Chroococcidiopsis sp. TS-821: one gene and its partner. The main gene of each other region encodes a partner of the protein of the gene in region 2 in a complex. Links are inferred from orthologs where the notes say so. Each region holds a gene or a part of one and is shown on either strand. Other genes may lie near its edges.

Region 1 (3,158 bases), on a different replicon or contig from region 2:
TACTGGCTCTGGAATATATAGAGACTCTAAGATAACTGGAGCATTTTCATCGCAAAGCGTGTCACCTGTAAAGGTATCCTTAAGTCCTAGCGCTGCTCCTAAATCTCCGGCACGCAGTTCGTCCACGTCAGTTCGCTCGTCAGCTTTCAATACCACCAGGCGCGATACCCGCTCTTTCTTACCCTTCGTGGAGTTCATGACGTAGCTACCTTTCTTAAGAACTCCAGAGTAAACGCGGATAAAGGTCAGACGTCCGTAGGGATCGGCCATAATTTTGAAAGCCAAAGCCGAGAAAGGTTCGTCATCACTTGCTCGACGTTCAACGGTTTCGCCCGATGGTAGCGTACCTTGAATTGCTGGTACGTCAATTGGTGCTGGCAAATAATCGACAACTGCGTCAAGTAGTAGTTGGACGCCTTTATTTTTAAAAGCCGAACCACACAGTACCGGTACAATAGTCCCTGCAATTGTTCCCTGACGTAAGCCTTGACGAATTTCTGCTTCGGTGAGTTCTTCCCCTTCTAGATACTTTTCGATTAATGCTTCGTCAGTTTCTGCGACGGCTTCAATCAGCTTCATGCGGTACTCGGCTGCTGCTTCCTGCATCTCCGCAGGAATCTCGGTTTCTTGGATATCTGTTCCTTTATCGTTTGTGTAAATAAAGGCGCGCATCCGCACAAGGTCTACAAGTCCCTGAAACGTATCTTCGCTACCGATTGGCAGTTGTATGGGTACAGCATTGGCACGTAAGCGATCGCGGATTTGGTTATAAACTTTGTAAAAGTTTGCCCCAGTTCGATCCATTTTGTTGATGAAGGCAATTCTCGGAACTTTATACCGGTCTGCCTGTCTCCATACCGTTTCTGACTGGGGTTGTACTCCACCAACCGAGCAGAACACGGCGATTACGCCGTCTAATACTCGCATTGAACGCTCTACTTCAATTGTGAAGTCTACGTGCCCAGGAGTATCAATAATGTTAATTTGGTGATCTTTCCAGCTTGTTGTAATCGCAGCTGCGGTAATCGTAATTCCACGTTCCCGCTCTTGCTCCATCCAGTCAGTGACTGCTGTTCCTTCGTGAACTTCACCAATTTTGTGAACAATACCGGAATAAAAGAGAATTCGCTCTGTTGTTGTTGTTTTGCCCGCATCAATGTGGGCCGCAATCCCGATATTGCGTACTTTTTCCAGCGGGACTGTACGTGCCACAGTTACCTCCTTAAGTTGTGTTGCCGCAGGTATCTTTAATATTACTATCTGTTAAGATTCTATACGTTTAGGGGAACCCGCTCTATGTTTGTGCTGATTTCCCCTCTAGTATCAATCTAGTATCGATAGTGAGCAAACGCTTTGTTTGCTTCTGCCATACGATGAGTTTCTTCTCGCTTACGAATGGCACTTCCTGTCTCGTTTGCCGCGTCCATTAATTCACTAGCAAGTTTGCTTGCCATCGAGCGACCCGAACGTTGTCTTGCGTACTGAATCAACCAGCGGAGTGCTAACGTCGTTCCTCGATCTGCACGTACTTCCATTGGTACTTGGTATGTTGCACCTCCAACACGACGGGCTTTTACTTCGACTAGCGGAGTTGCATTACGTACCGCTCTTTCAAAAGTTTCGATAGGATCGCCCCCAGTTCGTTCTTCAATAGTTTTCATAGCATCATAGATGATTCTTGCAGCTAGCGATTTCTTACCATTACGCATCACCCGCCGCATCATCATACTAATGAGGCGACTGTTATATACTGAATCTGGGGGAACTGGACGTTTTTGAATAACAGTACGACGAGACATACGTAAGCCTTTAAATTAAACTACTGGGCAACAACGACATAATTTCTATAGAGCGGTCTCCTGCTGTGTCACTTTTGGCACAGCTCTAAACGCGACTAGCCATCATTCTAGTCTTTAAGCTGAATATGTTAATTTTGCAAGCTGTCTATCGAACACGCCTTCACTTAATATAATGAAGCGCAGGCATTACCTTTGCCACTTTAACATTTTATTTAAGAATTGTAGCAAGCGTGAGATCTGCTACAGTTTTTTTTGGCAAACTGTGTTACTTGGGACGCTTTGTACCATACTTGGAGCGACCTTGTTTGCGGTCTTTAACTCCGGCAGTGTCTAAAGTTCCTCGAATAATGTGGTATCGCACTCCAGGTAAGTCTTTGACACGACCGCCACGAATCATGACGACCGAGTGTTCTTGTAAATTGTGACCAATTCCAGGAATGTATGCTGTGACTTCAAATCCAGAGGTTAAGCGTACCCTAGCTACCTTACGCAGGGCAGAGTTCGGCTTCTTGGGTGTTGTGGTATACACGCGCGTGCAGACACCTCTACGCTGTGGGCATTCCTTCAGCGCTGGTGATTTTGTTTTCTTACTTGTGAGTTGACGTTCGCTACGAATGAGTTGCTGTATAGTTGGCATGGGTTACAGCACGTAATTTTGCTTACTGCTCTTAGTTTTAACAAATCCTGAGTATAACAAACTCATGCGTAGCGTGTCAAATTAGTAGTAGCAAAGGGCAGAGGTCAGAGAATACAGTTGAGATTTGTTGCCCAAGGGTTGAATTACGGAATGCGTTGATGTTTCTTGCTTGATAGTTGCTTATCAATCGCTACTCTTGCGAAGTAGAGGATTCTGATGCCACAGAAAAGGAGTTACCACAGCTACAAGTTGCGATCGCTTGCGGATTATGAAAGCGAAAACCTCCGCCCATCAAATCTTCCGAATAATCAAGGAGGAGGTCACGAACATAATTAACACTTTGCGCATCGACAACGACCGTAATTCCGCTACAGTTATAAACGCGATCGCTTGAGGTAATGCCGGTATCAAACTCCATGTTATACAGCAAGTTAGAGCAACCGCCAGTGCACACTTTTAGCCGCAAAAAGACGTTTCGATCTTGCTGCTTCGAGCGCAGGCGTTGGATTTCCTTAGCTGCAGATGTACTGAGACGAACCATGAATGCATTGTAGAGTAGGGAATGAACTCGTGCCTTGACTGAGCTAGCTAGACACAAAAGTTAATTTATAACGTTTTATTAGTTTTCCTACTATGCATCTTAACTGTATTTTTTTCCCTACTCTTAATTTTTACTTGGTGCGAGAGTAGTCGTCTTGGAAGCGGACTATATCGTCTTCTCC
Region 2 (3,138 bases):
TCCGTATCGGCTTCAATTCGCTCTAGAGGTTTACCGGTATGATATGCCAAGATTTCATTAAGCTTGCGCTTGAGGTAGAGGATTTCTCTTGCTTGAATTTCAATATCTACTGCTTGTCCTTGAGCACCACCTAGTGGCTGGTGAATCATGATCCGCGAATTGGGTAGTGACATCCGCTTGCCATGCGCTCCTGCTGCCAAAAGGAAAGCACCCATGCTTGCAGCTAGCCCAAAGCAGATCGTAGCAACATCACAGCGAATTTGCTGCATTGTGTCATAAATTGCCATGCCTGCTGTTACAGATCCCCCTGGTGAATTGATATAGAGTTGAATATCTTTTTCAGGGTCTTCTGCATCTAAGAATAACAATTGTGCAACTATTGAGTCGGCTACAGCGTCATCTACCTGAGTTCCCAAAAAAATAATTCGCTCTCTGAGTAATCTGGAGTAGATGTCGAATGCCCGCTCTCCCATACCCGATTGTTCGACAACCATGGGGACAATGTTGCTGGCACCAAGCGAGTTGATTTCTAAGGAGTGTGAACTAGTTATCGGGTGATTTGAAGTTTGAGATACGAGCATATCACAGTGTCTCAGAATGATACTGAATGTGTCGTGCATTTAAACTATTTAGTGAATGCACCACCTGTGAACTATTATGCCTTATTCATTAATAAATCAACTTTAGGAAATTTTCATAACTTGAAGAAACAATATACTTCGATAAAGTGCATTATTTCTCTGTTTCTAAAGATAGCAGTAAGAGCGCCGTTGCGCGCGCAGCTTAGGCAAGATATTTCTTGCTTAGCAAAATTTATTGTCTTACCCAAGCTCTACCAATGCGAGTCACTGTTGTCTAAGCATTCAGTAAAATTTCTTTAAGTCATCTGAAAGCCGCAACGCTCACGATGCCTCAATTTCTTCCGTTGAGTCAGTTGAAGCTGGGCGATCGCTTGCTGCAACATCAGTAGTAGTTGCTGCTACAGGTTCATCTTCAGTTGACGCTTCAGCTTCAGAAGCACTTAACGAGCCTTCTGGTAGCAATTCGATTGTGTTGTGTTCTTCTAGCCAGCGCGTAATTTTTTCTCGCAGCAAGTCTTCTTCTACAACTTCACGCAATCTTTTAACGTCGATATCTTCATTCGAGTACTGCGCTAAGATTTCTTTTGCTTTCGCTTCCACTTCAGAGTTTTCGACTGTTATCGACTCGCGTCGAGCGACTTCCTGAAGTGCTAGCGCGCTTCTAAGCCGCTCAATTGCTTCTGGACGGGAGTTTTCTCTTAACTTAGCAACACTCTCTTGCGTAAACAATTTTTTAACATCAATTCCTTGTTGGCTCAACTGCACGGCTGCTTGTGTCAGCATGGCATTGACTTCTTTTTCGATGAGTGTTTCGGGTAGATCTACTTCTAAATGTTTAACTAGCTCATCGATGAGCGCCTTTTCTTTATTTGCTTTAGTTTGTCGCTCAGCTTCTGCTCTAAAGCGCTCCTCTAAAGAACTGCGCAATTCATTCAAAGTTTGAAACTCGCTCACTTCTTGCGCAAAATCGTCATTAAGTTCTGGTAACTCTTTTTCTTTCAGCTCTTTTAATGTCACAGTAAAAACTGCTGCACGTCCGGCAACATCTGGCTGAGGATAATCTTCAGGAAACTGCGCTGCAACTTCTTTAGTCTCCCCCGGCTGCATTCCGACAATGCCATCGATAAAGCCAGGGATAAAGCGTTCTTGTTGCAGTTCCAATTGAAAATCGTCAGCTGATGCACCCGCGATCGCTTGCGGTTCTTCTTCGCCTTCTTGAGCTAAATAGCCTTTGAAATCTACTATTGCGACGTCTCCTAGCGCTGCAGCACGTCCTTCCACAGGAATCAGAGTCGCCATTTCACTTTGTTGTTCTGCAATGAGCTGGTCAACTTTTTCAGGCTTATATTTGACTTCCTCGGCTTTTACTTGTAAGCCGGTGTATTGAGTTAGGTTGACCTCGGGTTGTACGTCAACCGCTGCCAAAAAGTGCAAGGCTTTGCCAGGCTCGTATTGAGCGATCAATTCTTCAAACGACGAGCGTAGTTGTGGTTGACCGATCGCTTGTATAGCTTCTTGCTCGATCGCTTCTGTAATTCCAGTTTGAATCAGTTCTTCTAAGGCAGCTGCTTTAACTTGTACGGCACCTAAACGTTGCAATAGGATTTGGCGCGGTACTTTACCTTTGCGAAACCCAGGAACATTCATGGTGCGCGTAAGTTTCTGAATAACCTGGTCATAGGTCTGCTGAGACTTTTCAGCGGGAATTTCAATACTTAAACCAATTTGACTAGCGGGAAGTTTTTCCTGGGTGACTTTCATGTTGCGCTTATGTTTCCAAACAGTTTTGACTACTCAAGCAATTCTTAATCAATGGCTACTCGTTATTAGCACCTGAGCATTAACCCATTTTATCTTTAAGCTTAGTGTCTACTAAGAAGTATCTGCACAGAGTATATAGGAAGCTACATTACTCTTTGATATAAACGACGAAATAGTACTCTAGTTCTAGTTTGCCACTTAGATGGCAACGCATTGTCTAGCCTTTATTGGCTGCGGTTCAAGCAGGTAGCGGTTATCCTAGTTGTCATAACTATGCAGTGCAGTTATGATGACATGAGCCATCAGCAAGCTTCTTGATACCATATTTGTGTAGAACCTACCAAAAATATTCGGTTATCTGGATATTTGAGGAAAAATGCGCTGAAATTGTATACCTCTGTTAGTAACTTTTCCTCGGAGGACGATGCTTATCTTTCTTGTAAAATCTTACAACTATAGAGTTATTATTTAGATTGTTAAAATTAGTTTAAGATAAGAAAGGTATGCTATCTACTGCTAACTCGCTTAAAGATAAATAAAATTTTCCGATACATAGTAATTTTTTTATTGTTGGTTGGGAAAACTAATAACTCCAACAAAAACTGATAAAGTATAAACCTAAAATTAGAAAAAGTGTATACCACTCTTGATAAAGATAAGTTAACTAAATAAGCAGGACAAGGAGGTCATTTGTCAAAATCATATCGTGTTGCCATTTTAGGCGCGACGGGCGCTGTTGGTGCAGAGCTTCTAGATTTATTAGCGAGTAGAAACTTTCCCATAGAGAGTTTAAAGC

Evidence for each region.
Region 1: the proteins of tig (region 2) and rpsG are in contact, whole or in part, in a crystal structure (PDB 3GTY), measured with the Thermotoga maritima proteins. The link is inferred for Chroococcidiopsis sp. TS-821 from one-to-one orthologs. Residues at the interface, in WP_004081061.1 of Thermotoga maritima: Glu122, Val124, Val129, Leu130, Tyr133, Glu188, Gly259, Ile262, Tyr263, Glu266, Ser270, Glu273, Gln274, Glu277, Arg308, Gln311, Ile312, Ser315, Tyr316, Glu325, Arg329, Arg336, Leu363, Phe366, Trp367, Arg373, Leu377, Arg381, Leu384, Glu387; in WP_004081843.1 of Thermotoga maritima: Lys34, Lys52, Lys55, Glu59, Arg62, Gln63, Glu66, Asn67, Lys69, Val71, Arg95, Ala109, Lys110, Lys111, Gly112, Arg113, Pro114, Glu117, Glu121, Ile124, Ala125, Tyr127, Asn128, Asn129, Thr130, Gly131, Lys135, Asp139, Arg142, Met143.

Annotation. Positions count from the first base shown.
Region 1 is NZ_MVDI01000004.1:177,601-180,758, forward strand. What follows is about bases 65-2,892. They hold rpsG (30S ribosomal protein S7), read right to left. Parts: upstream 1,800-2,892; coding sequence 1,329-1,799; downstream 65-1,328. Other genes in these bases: fusA (elongation factor G), read right to left, coding at 65-1,212; rpsL (30S ribosomal protein S12), read right to left, coding at 2,065-2,436; B1A85_RS13805 (iron-sulfur cluster assembly accessory protein), read right to left, coding at 2,627-2,892. Outside these bases: more of fusA, read right to left, coding at 1-64; more of B1A85_RS13805, read right to left, coding at 2,893-2,977; B1A85_RS13810 (cupin domain-containing protein), read right to left, coding at 3,108-3,158.
Region 2 is NZ_MVDI01000001.1:1,325,141-1,328,278, forward strand. The notes cover bases 123-2,930. They hold tig (trigger factor), read right to left. Parts: upstream 2,343-2,930; coding sequence 903-2,342; downstream 123-902. Other genes in these bases: clpP (ATP-dependent Clp endopeptidase proteolytic subunit ClpP), read right to left, coding at 123-581. Also shown: more of clpP, read right to left, coding at 1-122; B1A85_RS06030 (aspartate-semialdehyde dehydrogenase), read left to right, coding at 3,033-3,138. UniProt on the Bacillus subtilis protein: Involved in protein export. Acts as a chaperone by maintaining the newly synthesized protein in an open conformation. Functions as a peptidyl-prolyl cis-trans isomerase.